4 regions of the Roseibium sp. LAB1 genome follow, and region 3 is predicted to be linked to each of the others. Evidence: predicted binding sites of a transcription regulator. Region 3 holds the regulator's gene; each other region holds the start of a gene.
The links. The regulator LexA, encoded in region 3, represses DNA repair genes until DNA is damaged. The targets are predictions, from matches to a motif close to TGTTCNNNNTGTGTTCNG.
Positions count from the first base shown of each region.

Region 1: the regulator LexA is predicted to act here: its motif matches at 5,292-5,309, upstream of ACYQ54_RS14425 (PA0069 family radical SAM protein).
Region 2: the regulator LexA is predicted to act here: its motif matches at 5,061-5,078, upstream of recA (recombinase RecA).
Region 4: the regulator LexA is predicted to act here: its motif matches at 4,868-4,885, upstream of parE (DNA topoisomerase IV subunit B).

Region 1 is NZ_BAAGIB010000002.1:978,744-986,668, forward strand. It holds gene ACYQ54_RS14395 (NADP-dependent malic enzyme) at 1-475, opposite strand, end outside; gene ACYQ54_RS14400 (ceramidase domain-containing protein) at 584-1,228, opposite strand; gene ACYQ54_RS14405 (aminotransferase-like domain-containing protein) at 1,268-2,494, opposite strand; gene moaB (molybdenum cofactor biosynthesis protein B) at 2,681-3,238, shown strand; gene ACYQ54_RS14415 (glycosyltransferase) at 3,295-3,990, opposite strand; gene ACYQ54_RS14420 (substrate-binding periplasmic protein) at 4,376-5,200, shown strand; gene ACYQ54_RS14425 (PA0069 family radical SAM protein) at 5,333-6,469, shown strand; gene ACYQ54_RS14430 (ribonuclease HII) at 6,515-7,165, shown strand; gene ACYQ54_RS14435 (N-acetyltransferase family protein) at 7,189-7,746, shown strand.
Region 2 is NZ_BAAGIB010000001.1:749,095-757,019, reverse strand. It holds gene ACYQ54_RS03630 (cell surface protein) at 1-50, opposite strand, end outside; gene ACYQ54_RS03625 (DUF3772 domain-containing protein) at 402-2,828, shown strand; gene ACYQ54_RS03620 (pseudouridine-5'-phosphate glycosidase) at 2,893-3,825, opposite strand; gene ACYQ54_RS03615 (PfkB family carbohydrate kinase) at 3,933-4,856, opposite strand; gene recA (recombinase RecA) at 5,196-6,266, shown strand; gene alaS (alanine--tRNA ligase) at 6,620-7,925, shown strand, end outside.
Region 3 is NZ_BAAGIB010000001.1:123,919-131,843, forward strand. It holds gene ACYQ54_RS00605 (alpha/beta hydrolase) at 1-77, opposite strand, end outside; gene ACYQ54_RS00610 (acyl-CoA synthetase) at 231-1,811, shown strand; gene ACYQ54_RS00615 (PPC domain-containing DNA-binding protein) at 1,808-2,707, shown strand; gene lexA (transcriptional repressor LexA) at 2,829-3,539, shown strand; gene ACYQ54_RS00625 (ComEC/Rec2 family competence protein) at 3,544-5,916, opposite strand; gene gltX (glutamate--tRNA ligase) at 6,089-7,513, shown strand; gene gltA (citrate synthase) at 7,750-7,925, shown strand, end outside.
Region 4 is NZ_BAAGIB010000004.1:50,884-58,808, forward strand. It holds gene argS (arginine--tRNA ligase) at 1-182, opposite strand, end outside; gene ACYQ54_RS21710 (deoxyguanosinetriphosphate triphosphohydrolase) at 282-1,499, opposite strand; gene erpA (iron-sulfur cluster insertion protein ErpA) at 1,654-1,995, shown strand; gene xth (exodeoxyribonuclease III) at 2,062-2,844, shown strand; gene ACYQ54_RS21725 (tetratricopeptide repeat protein) at 3,520-4,377, opposite strand; gene parE (DNA topoisomerase IV subunit B) at 4,966-7,011, shown strand; gene ACYQ54_RS21735 (sulfotransferase family 2 domain-containing protein) at 7,111-7,839, shown strand.

The sequences.
Region 1 (7,925 bases), on a different contig from region 3:
GCTCCCGAAGCTTCGATTCAATCATGAAGCATTCGGGTGCCTTGATGTCTTCCAGATTGATGCCGCCGAACGTCGGCTCCAGAACAGCAACGGCATCGACGAACTTTTCAACGTCTGTCTGGGCCACTTCGATATCGAAGACGTCGATACCGGCGAATTTCTTGAAAAGGACCGCCTTGCCTTCCATCACCGGCTTGGACGCCAGCGGGCCGATATTGCCGAGGCCGAGCACTGCCGTGCCGTTTGAAATGACCGCCACCAGATTGCCGCGCGAGGTGTAGTTGGCGGCCAGAGCCGGATTGTCGGCAATCGCAAGACAGGGCGCGGCAACGCCAGGAGAATAGGCCAGTGCCAGGTCGCGCTGGTTGCCCAGCGGCTTGATCGCCTGGATCTCCAGTTTACCGGGTCGCGGATGCTCGTGATAGAACAGGGCCGCCTCGGTCAGATCACTTCCGCTCTTGTTGTTGTCGCTCATGACGGTCCCTGTCTCCTGCCTCTTCCCTAAGGTCATATTGTTGTTCTGCAAAGCTCTGCGGGCTGTCCGCGACGATGATCTGCAATGTTTATGATTACTCTGTGTGATTTAACCGGCGCGCTGCCTGATGAGAACCCGTAATAACAAAAACAGTACGAACCCGTTCAGGATATGCCACAGGAAATGTGTGCCGATGGCAAACTGCGTGCAGACCGGACCATCCAGCGTCCGGAATGTCAGCGACAGCGCAAAGATGACACCCGTCAGCAGCACCTCACGCCCAAGGCGCACATTTTTACGAACGAACAGCCCACCGACCACGAAGATCGCCAACAGCGCAGGCACGTAGCCCGCAGATGACCCCAGCAGCGGCGCAACCGCCCGACCGGCGAAAGGCGTTGCGGCAAAAAACACGATCACGACCCCGAGTGCTGCCCACCAGGACAGCCCCAGAAACCGGTTCAGTGCGGCATAGAGATAGACATGGATGAACAGTGCGATCGGTATGACATCGGCAAGGCTCGCCCATCGTGTCGCAAAGGTGTGGAACAGGAACGACCCGATGCCGGTCACGAACACGATGCCGATCAGTGAGAGGGCAAAGAGATCATCCGGTGTCTTGCGACGCCAGAGCATGTAGCCGGCGATGGAAGCGATCAGGAATGCCGCATTGGTGAGCGCATTGAGCGGTTCGGACCAGAACTCCGGCCCAACCCGCTCACAATAATTGTCCAGCTTGTCGGTCAGCGCCATCGGCTCCAACACCCGCCCCTGCTTCTTCCCTCGAAGGACCTACAACTTGGACGTGACAGTTTCGGTAATCAAGCGGCCCAGCCTTGAAATACCTTCTTCGATTTTCTGATAGTCGTTGCAGGAGAAGCTGAGCCGCAGGGTGTTTGCCCCGGTGCCGTCCGGATGGAAAGCGCGGCCGGGCACGAAGGCGACCCGCACCGTTTCGATGGAGGTCTCAAGCAGCGCGGCTGCGTCCAGCCCTTCAGGCAGGGTCATCCAGACGAACATGCCTCCTTCCGGCCGGGTCCAGCTAACGCCTGCCCGCATGTGCCGTTCCAGCGCGGCCAGCATTGCATCGCGGCGCGCCTTGTAGACTGCATTCGTCTTTGCGGTGTGCTGCTGAAAGACATTTTCAGCGACCCGGGCCATGGCTTCCTGGTTAAGCACCGGCGAGTTCAGATCGCTCGCCTGCTTGATCAGCACCAGCCTGGAAATGACGTCAGCGGCAGCGCAGATCCAGCCAAGGCGCAATCCAGGCGAGAGCGACTTGGAAAAGCTGCCGCAATACAGCGTACGGGCGTTGTTGATCCCGCCGGACGCTTCGCAATCCAGTGCCAGCATCGGCGGCAGCGGCTCGCCGTCATAGCGCAGTGCCTCGTAGGGAGAATCCTCGATGACCGCACAGGAGAGTTCGCCGGCCAGCGCCAGCAGACGCTTTCGCTCAGCCAGATCCACCGTCAGGCCGGTCGGGTTGGCAAAATCGGGAGAGAGATAGGCGAACTTGATCCGTCCGCCCTTTTCGCGCGCCGTGGCCGCATAGTCCTCTGCCGGACGATTGGCACCCGGGTCCAGCCGGTCATAGGCAGGCTCATATGCATTGAACGCCTGCAACGCACCCAGATAGGTCGGCCACTGCACCAGCGCGGTGTCGCCTTCGGTCAGGAACAGTTTGCCTATGTAATCAAGCCCCTGCTGAGACCCGGACGTCACCAGAATATTCTCCGGCCCGCAATCGACACCGAGGCGGCGCATGTGGCTGACGATCCAGTTGCGCAGGCGGGCGCTGCCCTCGCTCATGCCGTATTGCAGCGCACGACCAGCATCCGGTCCCGCCAGAATTTCCTGATAAGCCGCCTTGAACGCGTCCGCAGGAAAAAGGGCCTGATCGGGAATACCGCCGGCGAAGTTGATCACATCCGGTTGGTCCAGAAGTTTCAGGAGTTCGCGGATTTCCGAAGCACGCATGCGGCTGGCGCGTCGGGCGTAAAGGCTTTCCCAGGTTGTCATCGTTGGCTCATTGCATTTTGGATTGGTTATTTAAGTCAATAATACTGACCTAAATTTTTTGCAAGTGTCTCAATCTTGTTATTTTTTGTAATTTTATTTCAAGGTCGATTTACCGTGACAGTTTGCTTGCTGCCTCTGGAAGCAGATGGGGCTATCGCCTATGTCTGGAGAGCAAAGGAGTTCACCATGTCCCGTCTCGATGAAAGCCGTCCGTTCATTCCGCTCAATATTGCCGTGCTGACGGTTTCGGACACGCGCAAGCTGGAGGAAGATCGGTCCGGCAACACGCTGGCAGACCGGATCGAAAAGGCCGGCCACGTGCTTGCCGACAGGCAGATCGTTACCGATGACGTTCCCGCCATTCAGGCAGTGGTCAAAGACTGGATTTCGGACAAGGGCGTGGATGTAATCATCTCGACCGGCGGTACCGGCTTTACCGGGCGGGACGTGACGCCGGAAGCGATGGAACCCCTGTTCGAAAAACGCATGGACGGCTTTTCAGAGGTCTTTCACCGGATCTCCTACGACAAGATCGGCACCTCCACGATCCAGTCCCGCGCAACTGGCGGCGTCGCCGGAGCAACCTACATTTTCGTGCTGCCCGGATCACCGGGAGCCTGCAAGGATGCCTGGGACGGCATCTTGAAATGGCAGCTGGACTACCGCCACATGCCCTGCAATTTCGTGGAGATCATGCCCCGGCTCGACGAGCACCTGAAGCGCGGCAAGCTGCGGGAGGCGTGATCGCCACCACCACACCGAAAAAGAGCGTGTCCGTCCAGAACCTTGTAGCGCCCTTTTCAGCCGTGCAGCTTGACGGCAACACTTGCCGGAATGCGCAAGGTGCCAACGCAGAAGCGTGCAAACGCCTGGCGGAATCTCGAGACAACGCCTTCCCGCTCCGGTGCGCCGGATGAAACGGCAGCTGCACGCAGGAATACCATCCGCCCGCGCCCGATACGCTTGGCGATGTCGAGGTCTTCCAGTTCGGGCAATGGCCGATGGCCGCCGAGCTTCTGATAAAACTGCCGGGAAATCAGGAGGCCCTGGTTGCCGTAGGGCATACCGAGCAATTGAGACCGCAAGGCCGCGAATGACTCGCTTACCCGCGCACTCAGGCCAAAGGCTTCGTAGCGAAGCCGGAAGCTGGCCGCCGTACGCGGGCCGTTTGGTGCACGGGCCGCCCGTTCGGTAAATGCCTGGGCTTCATGATGCCAACCGCTTTCCAGAAGCGTTTCAGGCCGCAGAAACAGCAGCCAGTCCCCCCGGCTTGCCATCGAGGCGCCATAGGCAAGGCGTTCGCTGCGGGATGCATTGCCTCGGTTGACCCAGACACATCCGGCAGCGTCGGCAACTTTCTCAGTATGGTCCGATGATCCGCCGTCAACCACGATAACTTCGCGGATGACGCCCTCTGCCGCTGCCGGCACCAGGGCCGAAAGCGCGTGAACGAGCTCGGTTTCGGAATTTCTTGTCGCAATGATGACGCTAATCATGAATTCAAGTTTTACATGATTTTTTCCAAAGTGCGAGTGTCGCCAGCGAAGCGGGAGCTGTTTTTTGTTCGGGTTCTTAACAAACTCCAATAATCGAGCACCAACCATCGTGATATATATCGTGGGGGAATGTCTACTTTGGTTGCATGAAAAGAAAAGATCGGGCGAAAGCTGTAGCAGTACCTCTCACCGAGGCGTCATGGTACTGCGAAAAGTTGCTTCCTCGGGAAGTCGATCGGTATCCATTTGTCGGCTTTTGAGAAATTTGCCGTCTCCGGCAAAAGGAAGGACCGGATTTCATACTATCTTAAGAGTGCTTGCCAAAGCTGAACACTGTTTCTCCGACCAGGACTGGTGCAGTTGCGTGATGACGACACCTGATCAAATGCCAATTTCGGCTGGAAGCCGCCTGAAACCGACGCTGGATCGGGTTGTGGCAGCACTTGCCGGACTCGTCCTGGCTCTGTTTCTACAGGTCGGAGCGGCCTCTGCCCGTGACCTCATCGTTCTGGCAACACCCGAAGAGCCCTACAAGTTTCTTGAGAACGGTGTCTACAAGGGCATCGACGTCGAGGTTCTCGATGAAGTCATGCGACGCCTTGGTCTGTCCTACTCTCTTGAGCTTGTCGAGTCGGGAACCCGCATCCAGCAGGAAGCCCGTGCCGGGCGGGCGGATATGCTGCTTCTGTTTTCCAAGAAACAGGATCGGACGGAGTATCTGATCTATCCGGAAGAAAGCTACATCGACATCAGCTGGAGCTTTTTCATCCGTGCGGAAGACGCCGATACGATCCGTTTTGAAGACTACGAAGACCTGAAAGGCCTGCAGATCGGCATCACACAGGACTTTGCCTATACGCCAGAGTTCCTCAACTCCGGTCTCGATTTCCAGACAGTTGCCAACAACACCCTGCAGATCGGCATGCTTCTGGCCAAGCGCGTGGATGCGGTTCCCATGAACACGATCAGCACGCTCTACGAGGAGAAGAAGGCCGGACGGCTGGATCAGCTCGCCACGCTGCCGCTACCGCTGATCACCAAACCCTACTACAACGTCTTCGCCAAAGCCTCGAACTATCCTGATATCAAGAGCCTGCCTGCCCGGTATGACGCCACAATTCGCGAAATGCAGTCTGATGGCACGCTGGACGCGATCCTGGTCAAATACCTTGGCAGACGGCCAAATCACCAGGAGCGCAGCGGCTCCTGAATTTTCAGCGGCTCAAGAAGTCCACTGTCTTTTCAGTCTCCGATACCACCCGTTGCAAACGGCATCTTGCATCATGTCCGCGCCGTGATAATGTTCTCGTTATGTTCCAACCCGTAACCTGGACCTTTGCGCGTGCCCCTCAGCCCTCCCGACGAGTTATCCGTTCCTGTCGATGCAGCAGGCCTCGTACCTGATGGTCGCACCGTTGCCGAGCAGCGACGCCGTGGCCGTGCGGCTGCGATCAACGCGTCCGGACGGTTCGAAAAGCTGTCGCGGGAATATTTCGACGATGGCTGGGAAAGCCTGGAAGACCTGCCGCCGCTGAAAACTCAGATCCAGGAAGAACGCGCCAGGACGATCATCACCCGGAACGAATCTCCGGATATTTCCTTCGACCGCTCGATCAATCCCTACCGGGGCTGCGAGCACGGCTGCATCTATTGCTTCGCCCGGCCGAGCCACGCCTTCATGGGGCTGTCTCCGGGGCTCGATTTTGAAACGAGGCTGTTCGCCAAGCCAAATGCGGCCCAGCTTCTGGAACGTGAGCTCTCCAGGCCCGGCTACCAGCCGCGCGTGATCGCCATCGGAACCAACACCGACCCCTACCAGCCGATGGAACGCAGCTACAAGCTGATGCGCGACATTCTGGAGGTTCTGGACAATTGCTCCCATCCGGTCGCCATCGTCACCAAGTCGGCACTGGTCACGCGCGACATCGACATCCTGTCGAGGCTGGCGGAAAGAAATCTGGTGAAGGTTGCCCTGTCGGTAACAACTCTCGACAAGAAACTCTGCCGGGCAATGGAACCGCGTGCCTCTGCCCCGCACAAACGTCTTGAGGCCGTCCGGGCCCTATCGGCCGCCGGAATTCCAACGTCCGTGATGATGGCCCCCGTGATCCCCGCGCTTACCGACAGCGAGATCGAAAACGTGCTGGAGGCAGCCGCCGAACATGGCGCCACGGAGGTGGCCTATATCCTCCTGCGGTTGCCGCTGGAAGTCTCGGAGCTCTTTCGCGACTGGCTGCTGCGACAGCGACCGGACAGGTATCGCCATGTGATGAACCTGATCCGCGCCATGCGCGGCGGCAAGGACTATGACGCCAAATGGGGCGAGCGTATGCGAGGCCGCGGCCCCTATGCCGATCAGATTGCCAAACGCTTCTCGCTGGCGGCGAAACGGCTCGGGCTCAATCTGCGACGCAGGAAACTCAACACCGAGGCCTTCGTCCAGCCGCAAAAAGGCGGTGTGCAATTGGACCTCTTTTGACGCGAGATCTTGAGAAACACGCTGTCCGGCGGCAGGGTGCTTCTCATGACGTTCAGCCCCTCCCTATTCGACCTTGCATTTCCCGACAGCCCCGACCTTGCAGTTGAACGCAAGCATGCAGCCGCGTTTGGCGGACGGCTGTGCGGCGTGGACGAAGCCGGACGCGGTCCCTGGGCCGGCCCCGTCGTGACCGCGGCAGTTATCCTTGACTATGACCGCATGCCGGATGGTCTCAATGATTCCAAAAAACTGTCAGAGACCCGGCGCGAAGAGCTTTTCGAGCAGATCATTGCAACGGCCCATGTCTCAATCGCCAGCGCCGCACCGGCCACGATAGACGACCTGAACATTCGCACTGCGACCCTGTCGGCCATGGTGCGGGCAGTCAATCACCTATCGCTTGTTCCCGATTATGTTCTGGTCGACGGCCGCGACGTACCACATGGCCTGAAACAGGCCGGACAGGCGCTGATCAAGGGCGATGGCCGCTGCCTGTGCGTCGCGGCTGCCTCCATCGTCGCCAAGGTGACCCGAGACAGGATGATGGTTCACCTGGACGCCAGCTTTCCTGAATACGGGTTTGCCCAGCACAAGGGTTATGGCGTGCCGCAACATCAGGCCGCTCTGGGACGTCATGGCCCGACGGTACACCATCGCATCAGCTTCAAGCCGGTCAGGCTCGCCGCAGGTTCCTGAGGAACGTCACGACAAGGATCGCCATGCCATTGACCAGTTCCAATGCCGGTTCCGAGATCACTCGCGCCAGAACCGCGGATATCAACGCACTTGCCGCCCTCTCCATCGAGGTCTGGCTGGATACTTATGCAACAGACGGGATTCCCGACAGTTACGCCAGCCATGTACTCCAGGCCTATGCTCCGCAAGTTTTCACAGCTGTGCTTCAAAGTCCCGACAAACATCTGATTGTCTGCCGCAACAGCGTCGGTTTGCTCGGATATCTGAAACTCGACCTCAAGGCCCGGCCGGTCGAGAACGGATGCGGATCGGCGGAGATCGAAACTCTTTACGTCCGGCGTCATCATCAGGGCCGTGGAGTGGGCACCAGACTTCTGGAGGCTGCAAGCTGCCTTGCGCGCGACGCTGGTCATTCAAAGCTGTTTCTGACCGTCTATGAGGGCAACCGGAAGGCAATCGGGTTTTACGAGGCCCAAGGCATGGTTACGGAGGGACACTGGACCTTCGACTTCGAAGGCGGCTCTGTTCCCAATCTGATCATGACCTGGGATGTGTCTGCACCGAGCCTTTCTGCCAGTTGACGCCAACCGGACCTTGTCGAGACGAAGCCGGTTCACGAACGAAACGCGACTAATCGGGACCGGGTGAAGATGGCGGCCCCGCCGGAAGCCGCTAGCCCAGCTAGTCTGTCTTCATCCTCGCCCGGGTCTTCAGGGCTGCGAAATCGGGATACTTTGAACCGCCAACAAAAAAGCGGCCC
Region 2 (7,925 bases), 630 kb from region 3:
GCCGGGGCCGTTGCGCTCTGCGGGGATTGTGGGGCTGCCGCGTCTGTCATGTCTGACCTCCTTCAAGGACGCGGCCCGGTTTCTGGTCTTTTGCCGCAACGTCCTGTTAACGTCATAATTTCGCATGTTAGGGCAGGCTTACGCCGCTCTGTCAACGGCTTGGCACGCTTTTCGGGCCAAAGCCGGGCAGCCGGATAAGCCCCCCGTTGCCTTTCCTTAGGCCGGTTTTGCGACAAATATGTATCCATGGTGAAAGAACTGTCGAAATTGGCACATAAGCTGGCACTTCGAATCGGCTGCGAAAGGAAGCATATGCATTAAAGCCCTCCCGGCTTCTTTTTGGAAAGCGGTCGGCCTGCAAACCGGAACCGGACCTTGGTCCGAGATGTGATGGCGTCTTCATGAAGTTTCTTAAAAAATTTTTGCTGTTTGTGGTGGTCACCGTTGCCTTGGCTGGTGGCTTGCCGGCCGGAATGACGTTCGCCCAGGAGGCCGGGCAGGTGGTGCCCGACGTTTCGACACGGGCAGCCGAGTTGTTCAACAGGGCGGCAACCGCGCTTGAAGAACGCAGTATTTCCGCAAAGACACTCGATCAGCTCCGGTCTCAGCTCGTCGAGGTCCGTGACGCGAATGTCGCCATCATCGAGCGCGGCAATATTCGGGCCAGTGCGCTGGAGGCCCAGTTGAACAGCCTTGGTCCCCCACCGGCTGACGGGCAGAAAGAAGCCGAAGAGGTCGCAGCGAGGCGTCTTGAGCTGACCAATGCGCTGGCAACCGCAAACGCACCGGTGCGCAAGGCTGCGGAAATTCATGATCAGGCAGTCTTTTACATCCGGCAAGTCGACAGACAATTGCGGGCGCGCCAGCTTGCGACACTCTTCGACCGGTATCCGTCGCCACTCGCTCCCTCGACATGGGCCGCCGGCTTTCAGGAGATCTCGCAGTTCGTGAAGCGGTTCGAACGCGACGTGCAGAACGAACTGGCCCGCCCGAGCGTCTCGAAAAAACTGAACGAGACGGTGCCGCTTGCCGTCGGTCTGATGATTTTCGGGATCCTGTTCCTGTCGGTACTGCAACAACCTATTTCCCGTGCCCTGAAGCGTTTTTGCGATAAACCTGCCACTGGTGCAAAGGCGTTGATGCTGGCCGTGATTTACAATGCCAGCTTCATAGTACTGCCGACGATCGGTGCTGCAGCCCTGATTAGCGTTTTTCGCATTCTCGATATCTATCCGAACTCCGTACGCACGGCGGTCATAGCCGTTCCGGCCATGGCGCTGGTGATAATCATCGCGAACTGGCTTGGACATACGATTTTTGCACCCGGGCAAGGCCGCTGGCGTCTGCTCGATCTGGGTGACCGTGAAGCAAAGCTCGGGCTGCGTCTCTGCCAGGGACTGGGTGTTTTCATGGCCGTTGAAGTTGCGGTCGAGGCTTTCGAGCTCGACAACGCCTTCGGTTTGTCAGCGATTTCCGTTCTCTCGGCACCTCCCATTGCGGTGGCGGCTGTGCTGCTCTGGTCGCTGGCCAGCATCATCAGGTCCAACGAGACTGTGCAGGGCAAATCCGCGGAGAGCGAACAATCGGCGGAAGAACCCGAGGAAGCATCGGTGAAGCCTCAGGAATCCGGCTTCCTGCTGTTCCTGTCACTGCTGATGCGTACGTCGGCCATTCTTGCGGTCTGTGTAACGCTGCTCGGGTATGTCCAGCTTGCCAGAGTGGCGATCCTGCCGGTGATCATGACCGTCGCTCAACTGGGTTTCGGATTCTTGCTCTACCACCTTGTGCTGGTGATCGTGAAAGCGGCGCTCGGACGACGTGAGGAGGATGAGGCCCCTGTCCTGGTTTCCTTCGGGCTTATTTGCGTGCTGACGCTGGTCTTTGCGCCCCTGATCGCGATGACCTGGGGCGCGCGCGGTACTGATATCGTCGAAGTCTGGTACCTGCTTACCAAAGGCGTGCAGCTGGGTGAGGTTCACCTGTCGCTGGATTCCTTCATCCTGCTGGTCTCCATTTTCGGCATCGGCGTGGTGGTGACGCGCTGGCTGCAGAACCTGCTGAAGGGGACCGTGCTGCCGCAAACGCGCATGGACAGCGGTGCGCAGAACGCGGTGGTCACCGGAACGGGCTATGTCGGGCTTACGTTGGCGGCGCTGATCGCGGTCTCGACGGCGGGGCTCAACCTTTCAAGCCTTGCCGTTGTTGCCGGTGCCTTGTCGGTTGGTATCGGTTTCGGCCTTCAGACCATCGTTTCCAACTTCGTCTCCGGGATCATCCTCTTGATCGAGCGGCCGATCAAGGAAGGAGACTGGATCGAGGTTTCCGGGCAATCCGGCTACGTCCGCAAGATTTCCGTTCGCTCGACACGTATCGAAACCTTCGACCGGCATGATGTGATCATTCCCAATTCGGACCTGATTGCCGGCACGGTCAAGAACATGACGCTGACCAGCAAGTCAGGTCGGCTCATCCTGCCGGTGGGCGTTGCCTATGGCAGCGATCTGGAAAAGGTGAAGTCGATCCTGTTCGATGCGGCGCGAGGGCACAACACCATCGCGCGTTACCCGACCCCGCAGGTTCTGTTCATGGGGCTGGGCGACAGCTCGCTGAATTTCGAACTGAGATGTTTCCTGAAAGACATCGGCAACGTGATGACTACCAAGTCGGACCTTTATTTCACGGTCTATAACGAGCTTGGAAAGGCGGGCGTCGAGATACCGTTCCCGCAGCGCGACCTGCACTTGAAGGATATCGACCGGTTGGCGGCTGCTCTTGAACGCCGGCAGGGCATTCCGAATCCGAATCCTGCAACCGACCCCCAGGCCTGACGGGCTTTCGGGCTTTCAGCTCATGAGAGGGGAGAGCCCGAACGTATCCCTGGCAGAAGCGTCTTCAGACAAGTTCCGCGGCAATGCGGGCGGCAAGGCGGGCGTTGTTGCGTACCAGCGCGATGTTGGTGTCGAGGCTGCGGCCGCCGGTCAGCTCCAGGATGGCGCCGAGCACGAACGGGGTCACATCCTTGCCGCGAACGCCCTTGGCAGCGGCTTCCGTGATGGCCGCATCGATATAGCCGGTCATTTCCTCCCGCGGGATCTGGTTGGCTTCCGGCACCGGATTGGCGATCAGCACGCCGCCATGGTCGGGGAACCGGGACCGCATCTTCAAGAGGGTGCCGATTTCGGCAGCCGAATTCAGGGAGTAGGGCGCCTTGAGGCCGCTCGCCCTGGACCAGAACGCAGGTAGCTCTTCCGTGCCGAATGCAATGACCGGGACCCCCTTGGTTTCAAGAACCTCCAGCGTCTTGGGAATGTCGAGCAGCGCCTTGGCTCCTGCGGATACCACGCAGACCGCCGTGCGGCCAAGCTCGTCGAGGTCGGCTGAAATGTCGAAGCTGTCTTCTGCGCCCTTGTGGACACCGCCGATGCCACCGGTGGCAAAAACCTTCAGGCCGGCCGCGTGTGCAGCCATCATGGTGGCGGCGACGGTGGTCGCGCCGTAGCGCCCGGTGGCAAGGGCGAAGGTGAGGTCGGCACGCGAACATTTCATCACGTCCCTGGCCTGCGCCAGACGGTCGAGATCCGCATCGGACAGGCCCACCATGATCTTGCCGTCCATCAACGCGATGGTGGCCGGAACTGCGCCTTCCGCGCGGATGTCGGCTTCCACGTCACGGGCCGTTTCGACGTTTTTCGGAAAGGGCATGCCATGGGTGATGATGGTCGATTCCAAGGCAACGACCGGCTTGCCGCTCGCAAGAGCCTCGCGCACCTCATCGCTGTAGACAATCAGGTCTTCAATAGCGGCGGTCGTTGTGGGAGTTGTCACGGCGTGTGCCTTTCTGTTTGTCGTCCAGCCTCCGAGGCCGGGTCATTTCTGCGGGGTCTTATAGGCGCAAGACCGGACTGCGCCAAGATTGGAATTTGTCCAACTGGTCAAAAGTTGGCGATAGCATCCCACGAGAGCTCTTCTGCCAATGCGCCGGTGCTGCGCAAGGTCAGGGCTGCGGCCGCCAGACCGGCAGGGACGGCTTGCGTCAGACCGTAACCTCTGGCGAGGGCGGCGACGGTGCCGGCGGTCAGCGCGTCTCCCGCACCGGTGACATCGACAATCTGCGTTTGAAGCGGCTTAAACCTGTGAAGGATGCCGCTTTCCAGCACCAACACGTCCGAGGCTGCGCTGGTCAGGACAAAACGCCTGAGGCCGGTTTGTCCAAGGGCTGCTGCCAGATCTTCGGAAGAGGCGTCACGGGACAGACCGGCGAGCGTCGCCGCTTCGCCGCGGTTCAGCATCAGGCAGTCCAGTTTCTCTAGGACTGCCTGCAGCCGGATCGCCTTGGCGTCGGACACGGCGTTGGCAATGAGGCGGCCAGGCCGCGCAAGGTTCGTCAGCCGAACAAGCATCGCTTCGGGCAGGTTCGCATCCAGAAACCAGATGGTGCCGTCCGTTGCACTGGTAGCAAGATCCGCCACGATACCGTCAAAGAGATCCTCCGGAGCGTCCGAGAGAACACGGTCATCGACACAGGCCGCCGCCAGATCCCCCGCCGGATTATGCAGTGCAAGATACTGACCCGTGGCAAAACCCGCCCGTGTCGTCACGTGAAGCTCGAGGCCTTCCTGGCGAAGTTGGCGGGTCAGAATGTCGGCAGCACCATCCTCACCAACCGTTCCCACCAGATGTGTCCCAACGCCCAGGCGCACAAGCGCACGGGCAATGTTGGTCGCGACGCCACCGGGCTTTGCGCTCAACCGCGAGGGTGTAGAGGTTTCTGGGCGGATGGGCTCACTGGCATGTGCAATCGTATCGTAATGGATCGCACCGATTGCGATGACGGGAGAGGACTGGGCTGAAGTCACGTTCTGGACTGTCTCACAAAAGGCCGGGGTGCGAACCGGATGGTTCGGTTTTCCGGGGCAGGCAATCGTTGAAGAGGCGGGCTAGCAGATTACAACAGGGGCGGCAACAGTCGGCGGGCGGAGGCAACTGATTCTGCCTGTGGGTGGAATCACGAGATGTTCCCATTCTTTGCTGACGTTGGGTAAGTTGGAAAATGCATCAAGGAGAACATATTGGAAACAAACGGTCATTTCCATTTTAATACCAATCGGTTTTGCCTTCTTGTCAAACGAGAACAAAATGTGTACAAAAGCTCTCGTTGAAACGGCACGTCCATCGTGGAATAAGGAGCGTAAGCCATGTCGCAAAGTACACTTCGTCTCGTAGAAAGCAGCCAGATGGATAAGACAAAAGCGCTGGACGCAGCGCTCAGCCAAATCGAACGCGCCTTCGGCAAAGGCTCCATCATGAAGATGGGCCAGGGTCAGGTGGTCGAGGTGCAAGCCGTCTCGACCGGGTCGTTGGGCCTCGATATCGCGCTCGGGATCGGTGGCTTGCCACGCGGACGTATCGTCGAGATCTACGGTCCGGAATCGTCCGGTAAAACAACGCTTGCCCTGCATGCGGTTGCCGAAGCCCAGAAGACCGGCGGCATCTGCGCCTTTATCGATGCGGAACACGCACTGGATCCGATCTATGCGCGCAAGCTCGGTGTCGATATCGACAATCTTCTGATCTCCCAGCCGGATGCCGGTGAGCAGGCTCTGGAAATTGCCGACACGCTTGTGCGGTCCGGCGCCATCGATGTGCTGGTCATCGACTCGGTTGCCGCGCTGACGCCGAAGGCCGAACTTGAAGGCGAGATGGGCGACAGCCTGCCGGGCATGCAGGCCCGTCTGATGAGCCAGGCGCTTCGCAAGCTGACTGCTTCGATCTCCAAGTCGAAGTGCATGGTGATCTTCATCAACCAGATCCGCATGAAGATCGGTGTGATGTTCGGATCGCCGGAAACGACGACCGGTGGCAACGCGCTGAAGTTCTATGCATCTGTCCGTCTGGACATCCGTCGTATCGGCGCGATCAAGGACCGGGACGAAGTCGTTGGCAACCAGACCCGCGTTAAAGTCGTCAAGAACAAGCTGGCACCTCCCTTCCGTCAGGTCGAATTCGACATCGTCTATGGCGAGGGTGTTTCCAAGACCGGTGAGCTGATCGACCTCGGCGTCAAAGGCAACATCGTTGAAAAATCGGGTGCCTGGTTCTCCTACAACAGCCAGCGTCTCGGCCAGGGCCGGGAAAACGCAAAACAGTTCCTGAAGGACAATCCGGAAATGGCCGATGAGATCGAACTGGCGATCCGTCAGAACGCCGGTCTGATCGCAGAGGCGATTATCGATCCGGACGCGGCATCGGAAGAAGCCGAGGACTGATCCTCCGCTTCCGGTTGTCCTTCGCAAAAAGCTCCGGACGTTTGTCCGGTCTTCCAAGGGCCTCCTTCCGAATTCGGGAGGGGGCCTTTTGCTGTCTGGGGTTCCGGTGGGGGCGGAAACCGAAGAGGTCAGAAGATGCCGCCCGGGGGCGAATGAGGCTTTCACGCTGCCTGCACGCTGAAAATCGCCCATAACCGTGCCGGTTTCCGTTAGGTCGGGCACCTGCAACCGCTGGACAGGGTTGGAGGTCAAAGTTAAAAGGCTGTTCCGGTGCGGATCGGTGACAAGATCCCGCGCCCTCAAGATTTTCAACAGGCCCTCATTTGCGGGGCTGTGACCGATGCGAGATCCGAATGACCGGCGTAAATGAAATCCGCTCTGCCTTTCTGGACTATTTCAAGACAAACGGCCACGAAGTGGTCGAGTCCGGGCCGCTGGTGCCGCGCAACGATCCGACCCTGATGTTCGCGAACGCGGGCATGAACCAGTTCAAGAACGTCTTTACAGGTCTGGAAAAGCGTGACTATTCGCGTGCAGTGACGGCACAGAAATGCGTGCGTGCCGGCGGCAAGCACAACGATCTGGACAACGTCGGTTACACTGCGCGCCACCACACCTTCTTCGAGATGCTGGGCAATTTCTCCTTTGGTGATTATTTCAAGGACCGCGCGATCGAGCTGGCCTGGAACCTTGTTACCAAGGAATTCGGCCTGCCGAAGGACAAGCTGCTGGTGACCGTCTATGCCGAAGACGATCAGGCATTCGATTTGTGGAAGAAGATCGGCGGGCTGAGCGAAGACCGGATCATCCGTATCCCGACGTCGGACAATTTCTGGTCCATGGGCGACACCGGCCCGTGCGGACCGTGTTCAGAAATCTTCTACGACCATGGCGACCATATCTGGGGCGGACCTCCGGGCTCGGCTGAAGAAGACGGCGACCGGTTCATCGAGATCTGGAACCTCGTTTTCATGCAGTATGAACAGATGCCGGAAAAGCGTCTGGATCTGCCGCGCCCGTCCATCGACACCGGCATGGGGATCGAGCGTATCGCCGCCGTCATGCAGGGTGTTCACAACAACTATGACATCGACCTCTTCAAGGCGCTGATTGCAGCTTCAGTCAATGCGACAGGCGTGGAAGCGGAAGGCGATGCCACTGGCAGCCACCGGGTGATTGCCGACCATCTGCGGTCCACCAGCTTCCTGATTGCCGATGGCGTTCTGCCGTCGAACGAAGGCCGTGGTTATGTGCTGCGCCGTATCATGCGCCGTGGCATGCGCCATGCTCATCTTCTGGGTGCAAGCGAACCGCTGATGCACAAGCTGGTGCCTGCGCTTGTGCGTGAAATGGGCCGCGCCTATCCGGAACTGAGCCGAGCCGAAGACCTGATCACAGAGACGCTGAAACTGGAAGAGACCCGGTTCCGCAAGACGCTGGAGCGGGGGCTCGGCTTGCTCGACACGGCAACGGAAGATCTTGAGGCCGGCGCCCGCCTTGACGGGGAAACCGCGTTCAAGCTTTACGACACCTACGGTTTTCCGCTGGATCTGACCCAGGATGCGCTCAGGACGCGCGATATCTCCGTCGATATCGATGGGTTCAATGCGGCGATGGAGCGCCAGAAAGCCGAAGCGCGTGCCGCGTGGTCCGGATCGG
Region 3 (7,925 bases):
ATAAAATCATCAGCGCCGGGAATATAGGCGGCGTTTGAATATGCATCGTCCCAATCTGTAATCGTCATCTCACTCATACGAAATCCTCAGACCAACATCGAAACAGGTTGCCGGCATCCTTGCACAATTTACCTAGAAAGCGGAACGGCTTGATTGCCAATCTCAACTTGTCAAACAGACTGACATCAACCTAACGTCTGAAAAAACCAGTAACCGGGAGGCAAACTTAGATGGTGGAGCGCTGTTCCAATCGCGTGGCCAATCTGGCGCATTTTCTGTCCAGGAACGCTGCCCGCTGGCCCTCCGGATCAGCGATTGTCCAGGATGGCCGCACCTGGACCTGGTCGGATGTCGATTCGCGTGTCTCAGCCCTTGCCAAAGCGCTCCAATCCGAGTTCGGAATTTCCAAGGGCGACAGTTTGCTGGTTCAGGCACAGAACTCTCATCAGATGATCGAGATCATGCTGGCAGCTTTCCGGCTGGGAGCTGTCTGGGTGCCCTGCAATTTCCGTCAGGCTCCCGGAGAGACAGCCTACGCCGCGGAAAAAGCGAAGGCGAAAGTATTTCTGTGCGACGCGGATTTCGGCGCGCAAGCGGAAGCCGTGCGAAATTCAGTTGAAACGCTGACGGGCTGTATCACAATAGGCACAAGCGAATTCGGCACCGAGTATGAGGATCTCGTCTCCCGTTACCTGGGGCAAGTCCATTCAAACGAGATCGTGGACTACAACGATCCTTGCTGGTTGTTCTTTACCTCAGGCTCGACGGGGCGCCCGAAGGCTGTGGTACTCAGTCACGGACAAATCGGCTTCGTTTGCGTGAACTACATGGCGGACCTGTTGCCCGGCACCACGGAACAGGATGCCTCGCTGGTCATAGCACCTCTGTCGCACGGTGCAGGACTTCAACTGATTGTCCAGCTCTCGGCCGGGTCCACAAACGTCCTTCTGCCTGGAGGCGGTTTCAATCCCTCTACAGCGTTCGAGCTGATCGAAAAACACAGGGTCAGCAACCTCTTTACGGTCCCCACCATCGTCAAACGCCTGGTGGAAGATCCTTCGGTCGATCGTTTCGATCATACGAGCCTTCGCCACGTCATCTATGCCGGGGCTCCCATGTACCGGGAGGACCAGAAGCTGGCGCTCAAGAAACTGGGTCACGTCCTGGTTCAGTATTACGGGCTTGGTGAAGTCACCGGCAACATCACGGTGTTGCGGCCGCAGGATCATTTTCTGGAGGACGGACCTGAGACACGCAGTGGCACCTGCGGTACCGAGCGCACAGGCATCGAGGTCTCGATCCAGGACGAAGACGGCAACCACCTGCCACCTAATGAAACGGGAGAAGTCTGCGTCATCGGCGCCGCTGTCTGTGCCGGATATCTGGAAGACGGCGAGGCCAACAGAAAGTCTTTCAGAAACGGCTGGTTCCGAACAGGCGACATCGGCCATATGGACGAGCAACGTTATCTTTTCCTCACCGGCCGAGCCTCGGACATGTACATCTCGGGCGGCTCCAACGTCTACCCGAAGGAGGTCGAGGAAGTCCTGCTCACGCACCCGGACATTTCCGAAGTCGCAATCCTTGGCGTTCCGGATCGGCAATGGGGCGAAGTCGGGCTCGCCGTTTGTGTGGCAACCCCGGACAAGTCGCCCAACCCTCAGTCTCTATCGGATTTCCTCAGCGGAAAGATCGCGCGCTACAAGATGCCTGCCCGTTATCTCTTCATTCCGGCAATGCCGACAAGCGCTTATGGCAAGATCACCAAGAAACTGGTGCGGGAGCACTTGATCGAAAAAGGCCTGTTATGAGACGGCCGCCACCAAAAACACTTGCCGACATCCGGCATCCAGGCCCCGTCGCCGAAAACCGGTTGCCATACGCCAAATGCCGGGCTGAACCTGTCGAGATTGAAGTCACAGAGCGCGCCCCCTTGCTGAAAGTGCTGGGAGACTATGTCGAGCGGAACGGCCTCAGTTCTGCTGTGCTCGACCTTTCAGGGCTGACGCTCGGAGCGTTTGACTTTGTCAAGCCGGCCTGTGCGCTGGATGATCGGCATGCGGCCTGGTACAGCGACACCCATTCTTCCGCTGGCGCGACGCTCGAAACTGCGGTTGCCATTGTAGGCAAGAAGGACGGCGACTGGTTTGCCCATGTCCACGCCTATTGGCACGAGGGTGGCAGTGACCATCTTGGGCACCTGTTGCCCCACACGCTCATTGTGGCCCGGACAGGCACTATCAAGGGTAACGGTTTGCGAGGTGCTGCATTTGTTGCCTCGCTGGACCCGGAGACAGAATTCACACTGTTTCGTGTGCAGCCTGACGAAGAACCTTCCCGGCATGTCGACGAAAATGCCCTCATCACAACGCTCGCACCGTTTACCGACCTGACTGACAGCATCCGCGACCTTTCCCATTTTCTGGAAGCTTCGTCCTACGAAGTCCATGGACTGGGCAGCCTTGCCGGAGCGACGTTTCGCGACTCCGCCCCGATGACAGGTCTGATATCCGAAATTTTGCTTTGTCCGAACGCAGGCGCGAAGCCAAATCAAAAGCTGTGCGTTCCCATACGAGCGGTCGACCTCAATGGTGGGCTACATCAGGGCGTTCTCACTTCCGGCGGCGCGCCGACGCTGGTCACCTGCGAATTGCTGATCAAAACCTGCTCAGCACACCAGGATACGGCGAAACCGCGGAAGAATTGAACCCCGCGCCTCCCGCGAGGCCAAGAACAGTAAGAGAACATTTACCCTTGCAGAACACAATGAGAACAGGTACCATGTTCTTGATTTGTACCAGATGTTTTCTCGGTCAGGGGACGCCTACATGCTGACGCGCAAGCAGTACGAACTGCTCATGTTCATTCACGAAAGACTGAAAGAAACCGGTGTGCCGCCCTCTTTCGACGAAATGAAGGATGCGCTCGACCTGCGCTCCAAGTCCGGCATTCACCGCCTGATCACGGCTCTTGAGGAACGAGGTTTCATCCGGCGCCTGCCAAACCGGGCAAGGGCCATGGAGGTTGTTCGTCTTCCGGACTCAATTGCACCCGGGCTGGGCGCGCCCCGTCCACGCGGCAGCTTCTCACCGGAAGTCATCGAAGGTTCCCTTGGCAAACCGGAGCCGGTGAAAACGGCACCGGAACCTGTAATTGGCGTCACGGAAATTCCCGTCATGGGCCGGATTGCCGCCGGTGTGCCGATCGAGGCCATTCAAACCCACAGCCACTCCATCACTGTGCCGCAGGACCTGATCGGCCGGGGGGAACACTATGCTCTGGAAGTGCGCGGTGATTCCATGATCGAAGCCGGTATCCTGGATGGCGACACCGTATTGATACGCCGGACCGACAGCGCCGACAGTGGCGATATTGTCGTCGCACTTGTGGACGACGAGGAAGCCACCTTGAAACGGCTACGCAAGAAAGGCGCTTCCATTGCGCTTGAAGCGGCGAACCCGGCTTATGAAACGAGAATCTTCGGACCGGGCCGCGTTCGCGTCCAGGGGCGCCTTGTCGCCCTGTTCCGCCAGTATTGAGGCATCACTCGTCTGCACGCGCTTCGGCCTTCGAAGCGCGTTCAACCTGCCGCAATCCCTCTCTTGTTACCGTCCCCGGTCGATGCCAAGGGCGCGGTGGGTCAGGGATGGCAAACCTCAGTTTTTCTATTTTCCATTTTTCCGCAGGCGAGCGCTTTTCTGCGCTGTCATGACCTGAAGAGCCAACGGTGCTGCCTGAGATGTCGGTCCTGGACAACCAGATGGATATCGCTCCTCGCAGAGCGCGCGTCGTCTGATCCAGGACAAGCCCCACGCCACAGTTCTTTGGGGCGACTAGATCGGTCACGATCAAATCGGCGTATCGACAATCCATCTGAAACGCTTCAATTGTCCTTGGTTGAGCAACCGCAAGAAATGTTGGCCTGTCTTCTGTTCCTTCAGACTTATCAACACGACCATAAGCCCTGACGACACACCCCTCATCATCGCATTTCCTTTGAGGCGACTTCATCTTGCGCGATAAAATCGCGCTGTCAGAAACACCTTCCGACTGCAGCCAGAGATCCGTTGCAAAGGTTCTGCCCCTTGCGGCGAAACGTAGTGCCCCCGCCTCGTCCCGAGCGGCAATACGAGAGCCGTTTGCGGCAATCTGGATGTCGGGTGGCCGGGTTGTCATGACAATCAAAACACCGGCAAGAAGTGGAACCGCGGCAAGCAGGCGTTTCCTGCCTGGTACCAACAGGCCTGCAAAGAGAGCTGACAACAGAAGGAATGCAGCCGTTCCATCCAGCCTGCCCGAAGCTCCACTGCCGGCATCCAGGGCCGCCGTGAAGGAAGCAACCTTCAAGAGCAGCGAGATGCCGTAAGACATGATCCACAGAGGCAACGCAGCCAGCCCAAATGGCATCAGGACGAATGCGAGCACACCCATGGGCATTACCAGCAGCGAGAAAATCGGCATTCCCAATAGGTTGCCGACAAGGCCGTATGGCGCGATGCGACTGAAATGATGCGCTCCGATGATGCCGGTTGCCAGACCCGCGACCAATGCTGTTACAAACAGCCCGGCAATCCATTTGCCGAGAAAAAGACCGGTTGCCATAACCCAACTGGTCGGTCTTTCTCCCGAATATCCCGTCCGATCGCGTTGCCGCCATAGGTCATAAACAGCAACCAGACAGATCACGGCAGCGAAGGACATCTGGAAGCCCGGAAAAAACAGGCGCTCCGGCGCGATCAGAAGTAGAACAAGACCCGCAAGCGCAACACTGCGCAGGGTCAGCCCTCGCCGGCCCGCCAGAATGCCGACAAAGACGATTGCAATCATCAGGAACGAGCGCTGGGTGGCAACCGCCCCACCGGACAGAAGCAGATAGACGACCGCGGCACCAAGGGCTGAGATTGCCGCCCACTTGTGAACGGGCCACCTTAACGTCAGGACTGGCACCAGCGAAAACAGCAGCAAAACCGCCCCATAGGCCCCACCAGCGAAAAGCGCCATATGGAGGCCGGAAATTGCAAGAATATGAGCCAGCCCGGCCGCACGCAAAACGTCTTCCTGTTCCTCTGCAATTCCGCTCCTGTCACCAACAAGCAAAGCGACAATCAGTTCAGTTTCAGGCCCCTCGCCCAGGCTGGCCCTGATGCGCGTGGCAAGATCGCCTCGAAGTTTTGCGACTGCGACAGCGGGGCGAAGCTCAAGTTCACCTTCCGAAGACTTGAGGATCTGCGGAGGTCCGAAACTGAACCCTGTAGCACCGATCCGTTGATAGAAGGCCCGGAAGGAATAGTCGTATCCTCCCGGAAAGACCGGACCGGCCGGTGGAAACAGGCGTGCGCTGACACGAACTGTGTCCCCAACTCGCACTTTGCTATCTGCAGGAACGCGCAGGCGCACCTTTTCCGGAAACGTGAGAAATTCTGCCGGATGCCCATCGACGGCAGCAACTGCGAGCACGAGCCGGACACCCGACGAACCAACATCAAGCTCTTCAACGTAGCCAGTTACTTCCGCATTCATCGGTTCGGCAAGGCGCGGCGTCGACACAAGAGCGGTGCGGAAACTTGAAGTTGCCAGACCGGAGGAGAAAGCCAACCAAAGCACGGCGGAAATGGCCAAGGCGCCACGCCGCCCAGGTCGCAATGCTACTGCCCCGGCAATCAAGACCATAACCGTCAACAAGATCCAGGACGGCTCTTCAGGCAACCAGACGTAAATTCCGATGCCAGCGGCAAACGCGAAAGCACACCACAGGAGCCCCTGAGAATCCCAAAGACGTTCTGCCGTCAAATTGCCAGCTAAATTTGCCCGCGTTTGACCACCTGTCATCCACGGGCGTGGCTCTTCACGTCCATCCGACCCGGTTGTGCCGGGCAATAAATCTGCGCGCGCACTGTCAATGGTTGCCGTTTGCATGCGGCTGTCAGTGATATCCTGCGGTCCGGACCGTGACGTCACCCCAGTTCCCCGTTAGGTCCAAGAAATGGCAGGCGCCCCTATTTAGCCTCGCCAAAGCCTGTGCTAAGACCGCGCCACCAATCCGGCGCGCTCCGCGCCGTCATACTGACAGAGACTTTCATAAAGCACCATGGCACAGAAAATCGTCACGCGCTTCGCCCCGTCCCCGACCGGGTTCCTGCATATCGGCGGTGCCCGCACCGCGCTCTTCAACTGGCTGTTTGCCCGTCATCATGGCGGCAAGATGCTGTTGCGGATCGAAGACACGGATCGGGCCCGATCCACACAGGAAGCGGTGGACGCACTTATCGACGGCCTGTCCTGGCTTGGACTCGACTGGGAGGGAGACCCAATCTCCCAGTTTTCCCGCGTCGAACGCCACAAGGAAGTGGTTGAGGAAATGCTGGCAAACGGCACGGCCTACCGCTGCTATTGCACGCCGGAAGAAGTTGATGCCATGCGCGAGAAAGCCCGCGCCGAGGGCAAGCCGCCCCGCTATGACGGAACCTGGCGCGAGCGCGATGCATCCGAAGCCCCTGTTGGCATTGATCCGGTCATCCGCATCAAGGCCCCCCAGGAAGGCGAGACTGTGGTTGACGACCTGGTCCAGGGCCGCGTCGTGATCCCGAACAAGGATCTGGATGATTTTGTGCTGATGCGCTCCGACGGTACGCCGACATACATGCATGCTGTCGTGGTGGACGATCACGACATGGGCATCACGCACATCATTCGCGGTGTCGATCATCTGACCAACGCGGCCCGACAGACGCTCATCTTCCAGGCTCTTGGATGGGAAGTGCCGGCAATGGCACATATTCCGCTCATTCACGGGCCGGATGGGGCAAAGCTCTCCAAGCGCCACGGTGCGACCGGGGCAGAAGCCTATCGCGAGATGGGCTATCTGCCTCAAGCCATGCGAAACTATCTGGCCCGTCTGGGTTGGAGCCATGGTGACGAGGAAATCATTTCGCTTGAAGACATGATCAAGTGGTTCGGTTTCGACGCTGTCGGCCAGTCGGCTGCACGTTTCGATTTCAAGAAACTGGAAAACCTTAACGGCCACTACATGCGTGCGACCGAGGACAGCGAATTGCTGAGCCATTGGAAGGTCTATCTCGCACACGCCGAAGGCGGCAACCAGGTTCTCTCCTGGCTCGCTGATGGCAATAACGAGACAACTGCGCTCACCGCCCTTCCCGGCCTGAAGGAACGCGCCAAAACTCTGGTCGAACTGACGGAAAGCGCTTCCTATCTATGGCGTCAACGCCCGCTGGATACCGACGAAAAGGCCACGAAGATCCTTGATGACGATGCCCGGACGATCCTGAAGGATCTGCATGGCGTGCTTTCAGCCGCTTCGGATTGGAGTGCTGAACCGCTGGAAACAGCGGTTAAGGCCTATGCAGAAGGCAAGGAGTTGAAACTTGGCAAGGTGGCGCAACCATTACGCGCCGCACTGACGGGCCGCGGCACATCACCGGGTATTTATGACGTCCTGATTGCTCTGGGCCGGGAAGAATCCCTTGCCAGAATTCAGGATCAGGCGGCCTGAGTTTAAGCACCGCCGGATGCAAATTCAGGCAAAAGCCAAGCTTCCGGCGGTCACCCCGACACGCGAAATGCGTCTTTGACCAAAGCGTTATATCGGCCAGCTTGCGGCAGTGCAGTAAATGGGCTACGCAAGACGCGAAAAATTCTCCAGTGCTGGTCCGGCAACCGGAAACGGGACCCATCACCAGAAGGGTCGAACCAGGACGGCACATCCGGTTAACGTAAAGGGGTTTCTGAATGGCCGACAACAACGCCAAGCTCAATGTCGGTGGTAACGACCACGCATTCGACGTTCTTGAAGGATCCATCGGACCGTCGGTTGTGAACATTTCGTCCTTGTACAAGGACACGGGCATGTTCACCTACGACCCGGGCTTCACCTCCACCGCCTCCTGCGAGTCCAAGATCACTTA
Region 4 (7,925 bases), on a different contig from region 3:
TTCACACCGAGCGGTTTTGCCAGAACCATTGCAGCGTTGGTGGCAAGATCACCATGTGCCGGATCGCGCGGCGCTTCGACCACGACTCGCGAAAAATCTGGCGACTCTCCATTTGCATCTTTTAAATCAAGGCTTTGAAGAGCGTCTTTGACGCGTAGCGTGAAGTCCGCGAAGATATTCATAGAACACCGGTCAGGTTTTGGTTTTCAAACACAAAGCCCCCGCGCGCTGCGAAGGCCAAAGCCTTCGGCGCCACAGGGCTTTGAAAGTCGATCAAGCGCCTACCCCAAATCAGGAGTGTCGTCAAACAGTCTACGGTGCTCCTCGATCGCATAGCGGTCGGTCATACCGGCGATATAGTCACAAACCAGCCGTGCGATTTCCGTTTCACTCAATTTGCCAAGGCCGCTGTTCCAGGGTTTTGGCATCAGATCCGGTTCGGCCAGGAACCTGCTGAACAGATCCCGAACCACCCTTGCCACCAGTTTGCGAACCGCCAGAACATCGGCGTGCCGGTAGACCCGCGCAAACAGAAAACGCTTCACTTCCTTTTCCGCGGCAGCCATTTGGTCGGAGAAGCCGACAAGGCAACGTCCGGCCATCCGAATCTCCTGCACATTTTGCGGTGCGACCTCATTCAGGTTGCGCACCGCCTCGCGAATGACGTCTTCCACCATGCGTGTAATCGACCGCCTGACAATCTCATGAATGCGGCGGCTTTCCTCCAGGCCCGGATACTTGCCGTCCACTTCGGCTAGAATGTCGGCCAGAAAAGGCACGTCGCGCATGTCTTCGATCGCAAAAAGCCCTGCCCTCAATCCGTCATCGAGGTCATGTGCGTCATAGGCGATATCGTCTGCGATGGCAGCTGCCTGCGCTTCGGCGCCCGGCCAGGTATACAACAGAAGATCCTGCTTGCCGGCATAGTCACGGATCGCAAACGGCAATTGGCCGCCCTTGAATTTGCCAAGGGGGGCACCGTTTGCATCGATCAGCGGCCCATTGTGTTTGACCAGCCCCTCCAGCGTTTCCCACGCAAGGTTCAGACCATCGAACTCCGCATATCGTTGTTCCAGGTGCGTCACGACCCTGAGCGATTGTGCGTTGTGATCGAAACCGCCGAAGGGTGCCATGCATTCATGCATGACATCTTCACCTTCATGGCCGAACGGCGTATGGCCAAGGTCGTGAGACAAGGCCAGACATTCGGCCAGATCCTCATCAAGCCGAAGGGCGCGAGCCAGAGAGCGCGCGATTTGCGACACCTCGATGGTATGGGTCAATCGCGTGCGGAAATGATCGCCTTCGTGATAGACAAAAACCTGTGTCTTGTGCTTGAGCCTGCGAAAGGCGGACGAATGAATTATTCTGTCACGATCTCGCTGGAAAGGTGTGCGCGTCGGGCTGTCAGGCTCGGGGAAGAGCCTGCCCCGGCTTTCCTGAGGGTTTTCCGCATAGATTGCGCGGGTTTGCCCCCCAAATCCGATATCCGCTTTCATCTGTTTCCAGCCATCCTTCACAGACCCCGTCCGTGTTTGCCGTTTCTTCGGCCGCTGGCAGCACATTGACGCGAGCGGCCGCAAAACATACTTATCTGAACAAATCAGGTTTAACGTTCCCGCACATGGCCGGAACTGAGCGAGTCGGTGAAACATGACCGAAACACTTGAAATTGGCGTAACAGTCAGCGACCGCGCTGCCAAGCGCATTGCTGCGATTTTGTCGAAGGAACCGGACGGCAGCATGCTGCGCGTCAGCGTTGAAGGTGGCGGCTGTTCCGGACTGCAATATAAATATGACGTGGTCGACACCCGTGAAGACGACGATCTGGTAATCGAAAAAGCCGGAGCGATGGTTCTGATCGATTCCATTTCCCTGCAATACATGAGTGGATCGGAAATCGATTTCGTGGACGATCTGATCGGCCAGTCCTTTCAGATCAACAATCCAAATGCGGTGGCCGGCTGCGGCTGCGGCACCAGTTTCACGATCTGATCAAGGTGGTTCATCCCTTTTGGCCGGTTGCCCCGGCAGTTTCAAAAAGTTGAGGCAACCGCGCTCATGAAAATTGCGACCTGGAACATCAACGGCGTCAAAGCCCGTATCGACACCGTCCTTGAGTGGCTCAAGGAAGCGTCTCCAGACGTTGCCTGCCTGCAGGAGATCAAGTCCGTCGACGAGAACTTCCCGCGTCAACCGTTTGAAGATCTTGGCTACAAAGTGGAAACCCACGGACAAAAGGGCTTCAACGGGGTCGCGTTTCTCTCGAAAACCACTCTGACTGATATTCAGCGCGGGCTGCCCGGCAACGACGCAGACGAACAAGCACGTTATATTGAAGCCAGTCTTTCGACAGACGCCGGTCCTGTTCGAATCGGCTGCCTCTATCTTCCGAACGGCAATCCGCTTGGAACAGAAAAGTTTCCATACAAGCTCGAGTGGATGGATCGCCTGATAGCTCACACCCAAAAGCGTCTCGCTGAAGAAACGCCGTTCCTGCTGCTGGGTGACTACAACGTCATTCCGGACCCGGTTGACGCCAAGAACCCGCAGAACTGGCTGGACGACGCTCTCTTTCAACCGGAGAGCCGCCAGCGCTTTCGGACCCTGATGAATCTCGGTTTGACTGAAGCGGTCCGTTCCTGCACGGAAGCCCCGGAAACATTCACGTTCTGGGACTATCAGGCAGGCGCCTGGCAGAAAAACAACGGCATTCGCATCGATCACATACTGATGTCTCCGCAGGCGACGGACAGGTTCTCCGGCTGCGGTATCGACAAGCATGTGCGTGCTTGGGAAAAGCCGTCGGATCATGTGCCGGTCTGGGTGAAACTAGCCGCCTGACGCTGTTCTTAGCTTTCAGCCAACAATCACTGCCGGTCCCGCTGCCCTCGTCATTCTTGATTGGTCCGGAAACCGGACTTGCAGTCAGCTGACGTCGTGGTAAGCTTTTGCCTGTCATGGGATAACGAATGGCCGACCAACGTCCACGACGGCAACATGTGGACAGCCCCTTCCGGCAACCAGTTCGACTGCTGGCCGCAGCAAGTCTTTGACTTTCGCAGCCTGTCTGTTTTTCGGATTGGTCTTCGGTCAGGCCCCTGGATCTGGTTCCGCCGCAAACGCTCAAGACGTTTCATGCACCTGCAGGTACAAGGGTGAAAAATTTGGTGTTGGTGAATCTGTCTGCCTGAAAAGTCCGACTGGACTGAAAATGGCGACCTGCGAAATGGTGCTCAACAACACATCCTGGCAGATCAGCAACGCACCTTGCCCGCTTAGTCAAAACCTGAGCCCCTACAGCGGCATCTCCGGCCATGAAGTATCAGGCTCTCCCAACCAGCCGGTTTGGGCGAAGGCTACTCTTTAAATTCAACGAGACTAGTTTCGATTTGGGCAGCGTTCAGGCGCTGGAAACAGGCGAAGAGCGCTAAACAGAGGCACGTTCGCAGACGCCGGCCATCCGGAAATTTGTGCTGTCAATTCCGCACAGGTGCCCCGGATGTAACCAACTTGCGATTATTGTGCTGGCAATTGCTGTGCGGTGAGCATGTCCGGGCGGTTCTGCTTCAGCCAGCCGTCAGCCATGGACCGGGCCATCTGCCTGACAGGCTCTGGCGAAACCGCAAAATATTGCTCATGCATGGAGTGGATCCAGTTGGCATCCGCTCCTTTGGCCTGTTCACGGGCAACGGTCATCCACATCAGGCCACGGGCTTTTTTCTTGTCCGAGGTACCGAGCGCATAAAGCGTTTCGCCGAGCCGGGCCTGAGCCCCGACATGCCCCTTTAGAGCAGCCAGATTGTACCAGCGCACGGCCATGCGGCTGTTGTTTTCCTGGTACATGCGCCCAAGTTCGTACTGTGCGTCAGCGTCGCCGAAATAGGAAGCTGCGTGCGTGAAGATCTGCCGAGCGCGAGACTCGTTCTTGGGAACCGCGCCGTCGATACCGTTCAGGTAATAGGATCCGAGCGCCACGAATGCACTTGAGACAAAGGGAGCATCCGGTGCGTCCGGACGATCTTCACCGTGCTCACGAACAATCTGGCTGTAGTACTGGAAGGCCTTGAGGTCGTCTTCCTTGACGCCGTCACCGGAGGCATACATCTCCCCCAGCTTCCAGGCGGCCATGGGCTGACCGTTTTCCGCCGCATACTGCAGCGAACCGAGAGCTGCTGCCTTGTCGCCGGAATAATACTGTCGCGCACCGGCACGCAGTGCTTCTGTCGGAGAAAGATCCGTAGGGCCGATCGCCCTTGCAGGCGCCGGTTGACCGTCAAAGGCGGCCACTGGCCCGGACAGGCCGATCAAGATCAACGCGCCAAGCACGGTTCCGGCTTTTCCAATGCGTTGAAGCTTTGTGCTGTTCTTTCGCATCCCAGTCACACTATTACCCGTCGGCAACGAAACAGATCCCCGACGGACGTTCTTGTTTTTGTCCGCGCAAAGCGCATTTGCTGTCTCTTCGATCCTGGAGCACGCGCTACCGGGATCCACTGTTTCGGAGTGGCCTAAAATGGCCGATCATTTCGTCCTAAGTTGGGCCGTACGGCGCCGAAATAAGACCATTTCCTGACACTTTTTGTCCGGACTGTGCCCTGCGCAGGAAGGAGATCCCGGTAGGACTGCCCCAGACATTAGCGTAACGGGTGACGGGCAAACATGGCCGAACAGGGGCAACCGAGGCAAACCGGGACCCTGTAGATGACTCTGTCAGTAACTGTTGCGGAATTGGCACATATTGTGACCACCCCTCTCCCATTCAAGACCCTTATTTGAACACGGGTGGGTTGATGATGTGTTGCCAGAACGGATTTTTGGGGGTGCAGGCTGTTGAAAACGGGGGCTTTTGGCCAATTGCCTTTGCCGTTCTATCTTTGTCCTTCAAACTGAGACATGATTCGGTGTAGGTAACGGCGCTGAGTTTCTAGAAACTGTGACCCAAGACCCATCAGGCGATACGGAATGAGCGCAAAAGACGATCTGTTTGCAGGCAACGCGGCGGTCTCTGCCCCAATGACACACGACGAGCCCGCCCCAGCTCCGCAAAAGCCACGTCCCGTTGCGCCAGTCGCGGTCAGCGACGACTACTCGGCGGCCGACATCGAGGTTCTTGAAGGTCTTGAACCGGTTCGGCGGCGCCCGGGCATGTATATTGGCGGCACGGACGAAAAAGCGCTTCATCACCTCTTTGCAGAGGTGATCGACAACTCGATGGACGAAGCAGTTGCCGGTCACGCAACCTGGATCGACGTTTCGCTTTCCGCAGATGGCTATCTGACGATTACCGACAATGGCCGCGGCATCCCGGTCGACCCTCATCCGAAATTCAAGGACAAGTCCGCTCTCGAAGTGATCATGACGACGCTGCATGCGGGCGGAAAGTTCGACAGCAAGGTCTATGAGACCTCCGGGGGCCTGCATGGCGTCGGCATCTCGGTGGTCAACGCACTGTCCGAGGAACTCATTGTAGAGGTTGCCCGCAGCCGCAAGCTCTATCGCCAGATTTTCCGCCGAGGCCATGCCCAGGGACCGCTCGAACTGGTCGGCGACACGCAGAACCGACGCGGCACCCAGGTCAGTTTCAAGCCGGACGATCAGATTTTCGGCAAAGGTGCGAAGTTCATTCCCGCACGTCTTCTGAAGATGGCACGATCGAAGGCCTATCTTTTCGGCGGTGTCGAGATCCGTTGGCACTGCGCACCTGAATTGCTGCCGGAAAAGGACGAAACTCCGGCGGAAGCCGTATTTCACTTCCCCGGCGGCCTTCGCGACTTCCTGAACGAGCGGCTGACCAAGGAACGCCGCGTCGTCGACGATGTTTTCTTCGGTCGTACCGACAATGCCGGCAAACACGGTTCCGTGGAATGGGCCGTGAGCTGGTTCGCCGGCGACGGCTTCGTCAACTCCTACTGCAACACCGTGCCGACACCGGAAGGCGGAACCCACGAAGCGGGTTTCCGCTATGCGCTGCTGCGGGGACTAAAGGCATACGGCGAACTGACAAACAACAAGAAGGCCTCCATCATAACCGGCGACGATGTCATGACATCCGCCGGTGGCATGCTGTCGGTCTTCATCAGGGAGCCGGAGTTTGTTGGCCAGACCAAGGACAAACTGGCGACCAACGAAGCCACCCGCATTACCGAAACAGCGGTCCGCGATGCGTTCGACCATTGGCTGACAGCATCTCCCAACCAGGCAAACAAGCTTTTGGAATGGGTTATAGATCGCGCGGATGAACGCCTGCGCCGACGGCAGGAAAAGGACGTTGCACGCAAGACCGCCGTCCGCAAGCTGCGCCTGCCGGGCAAGCTCGCCGACTGTTCCGCAAACCAGTCTGACGGCACGGAACTGTTCATCGTGGAGGGTGACTCGGCCGGCGGCTCTGCCAAGCAGGCCCGCAACCGGTCCAACCAGGCAGTCCTGCCCTTGCGAGGCAAGATCCTGAACGTTGCCAATGCCGGGCGCGACAAGCTTGTCGCCAACCAGCAGCTGGCCGATCTTATTCAGGCCCTGGGTTGCGGCACCCGCTCCCAGTACCGCGAAAGCGATCTGCGCTACGAAAAGATCGTCATCATGACGGATGCCGATGTCGACGGTGCCCACATCGCATCACTCTTGATTACTTTCTTTTACAGGGAAATGCCTGAGTTGATCCGTGGTGGTCATCTGTTTCTGGCCGTGCCTCCCCTTTATCGTCTCAGCCAGGGAGGCAAGACGCTTTACGCCCGTGACGATGCCCACAAGGACGAGCTGATGGAGACTGTCTTCAAGGGCAAATCCAAAGTGGAAATCGGCCGTTTCAAGGGCTTGGGTGAAATGTTGCCGGCTCAGTTGAAGGAGACGACAATGGATCCTTCCAAGCGGGCGATGCTCAAGGTCGTTGTCGAGGAAGAAGCGGTTGCCGATACCAACGATACCGTCGAGCGGCTCATGGGCAACAAGCCGGAAGCCCGCTTCCGGTTCATTCAGGACAACGCTGAATTTGCAGAGGATCTTGATATTTAGCCGAAATAGCGGGTATTTTGATCCATGTCTTTTTTTGAGGGGGCGTATTGGGCGTAATTGTTTGCCCGCATTGCCTATTTGACCGGTCGGAAACGTATCATGTTAAACCGGATGTATTCGATATTGGACAGGCGGCTTCGCCCACTGCGAAATCACGTCTTCCTGGCTTTTCCCAAGCATAAAATTGCCTTTGCCCGAATTGCAGAACCTGCCTTCCAGTTGTTGCGCCCTGTTCTTCATTGTCTTGCCGGCACCGACAAGCTCAAGGCCCTGTCCGGGTTTGATCTGCGAGCCGCTGCAACCGAACGACTGCTTTTTCACGGCAACGTCGAACTTTTGACAGCGCGGGAACTGAAACGCCGTCATCCTGAAATGAAGGTTGCCGCCTGGGTTCAGGATCCCATGCACCGGCTGGCCTATTGCTATGAAAAGGTCATTCTGAGCGCCGATCCGCTGCCGGCCTACTATGAGGAGCGTCAGTTCAACCAGGACATGACACCACAGGAATTCGTGTCTCATGTCGCGTCGATTTCGGACCTGGAAGCAGACAACCTCTTCCGCAGCCAAACCGCTGCGCTGACATACAAAGGCATGTTAACCGCCGATCTGATCTTGCAGCTGGAAGATTTTGACCAGTCGTTCGCGACTTTTCTCTCCGAAAGCTCTCTGCGCTTCCGCGCAAAAGCACCTGTCTCGTATCACGTGGCGAATTTTGTTTCCGACAACACGCTGTTATCCTTTACCGAAGACAGCCTGGTTCAGCAGCTGAGGCGCCGCTACAAGACAGACTACGACCTGTTTTACAAACCAGCGGCTCTTTCAGCCTGACGCTGCGCAATTTTACGTATTGAATACCCTCGGAAGCGAACTTTTAGGAAACACGTTTCTAGGTTCGCGCCTTCTTTTTGGGCAAC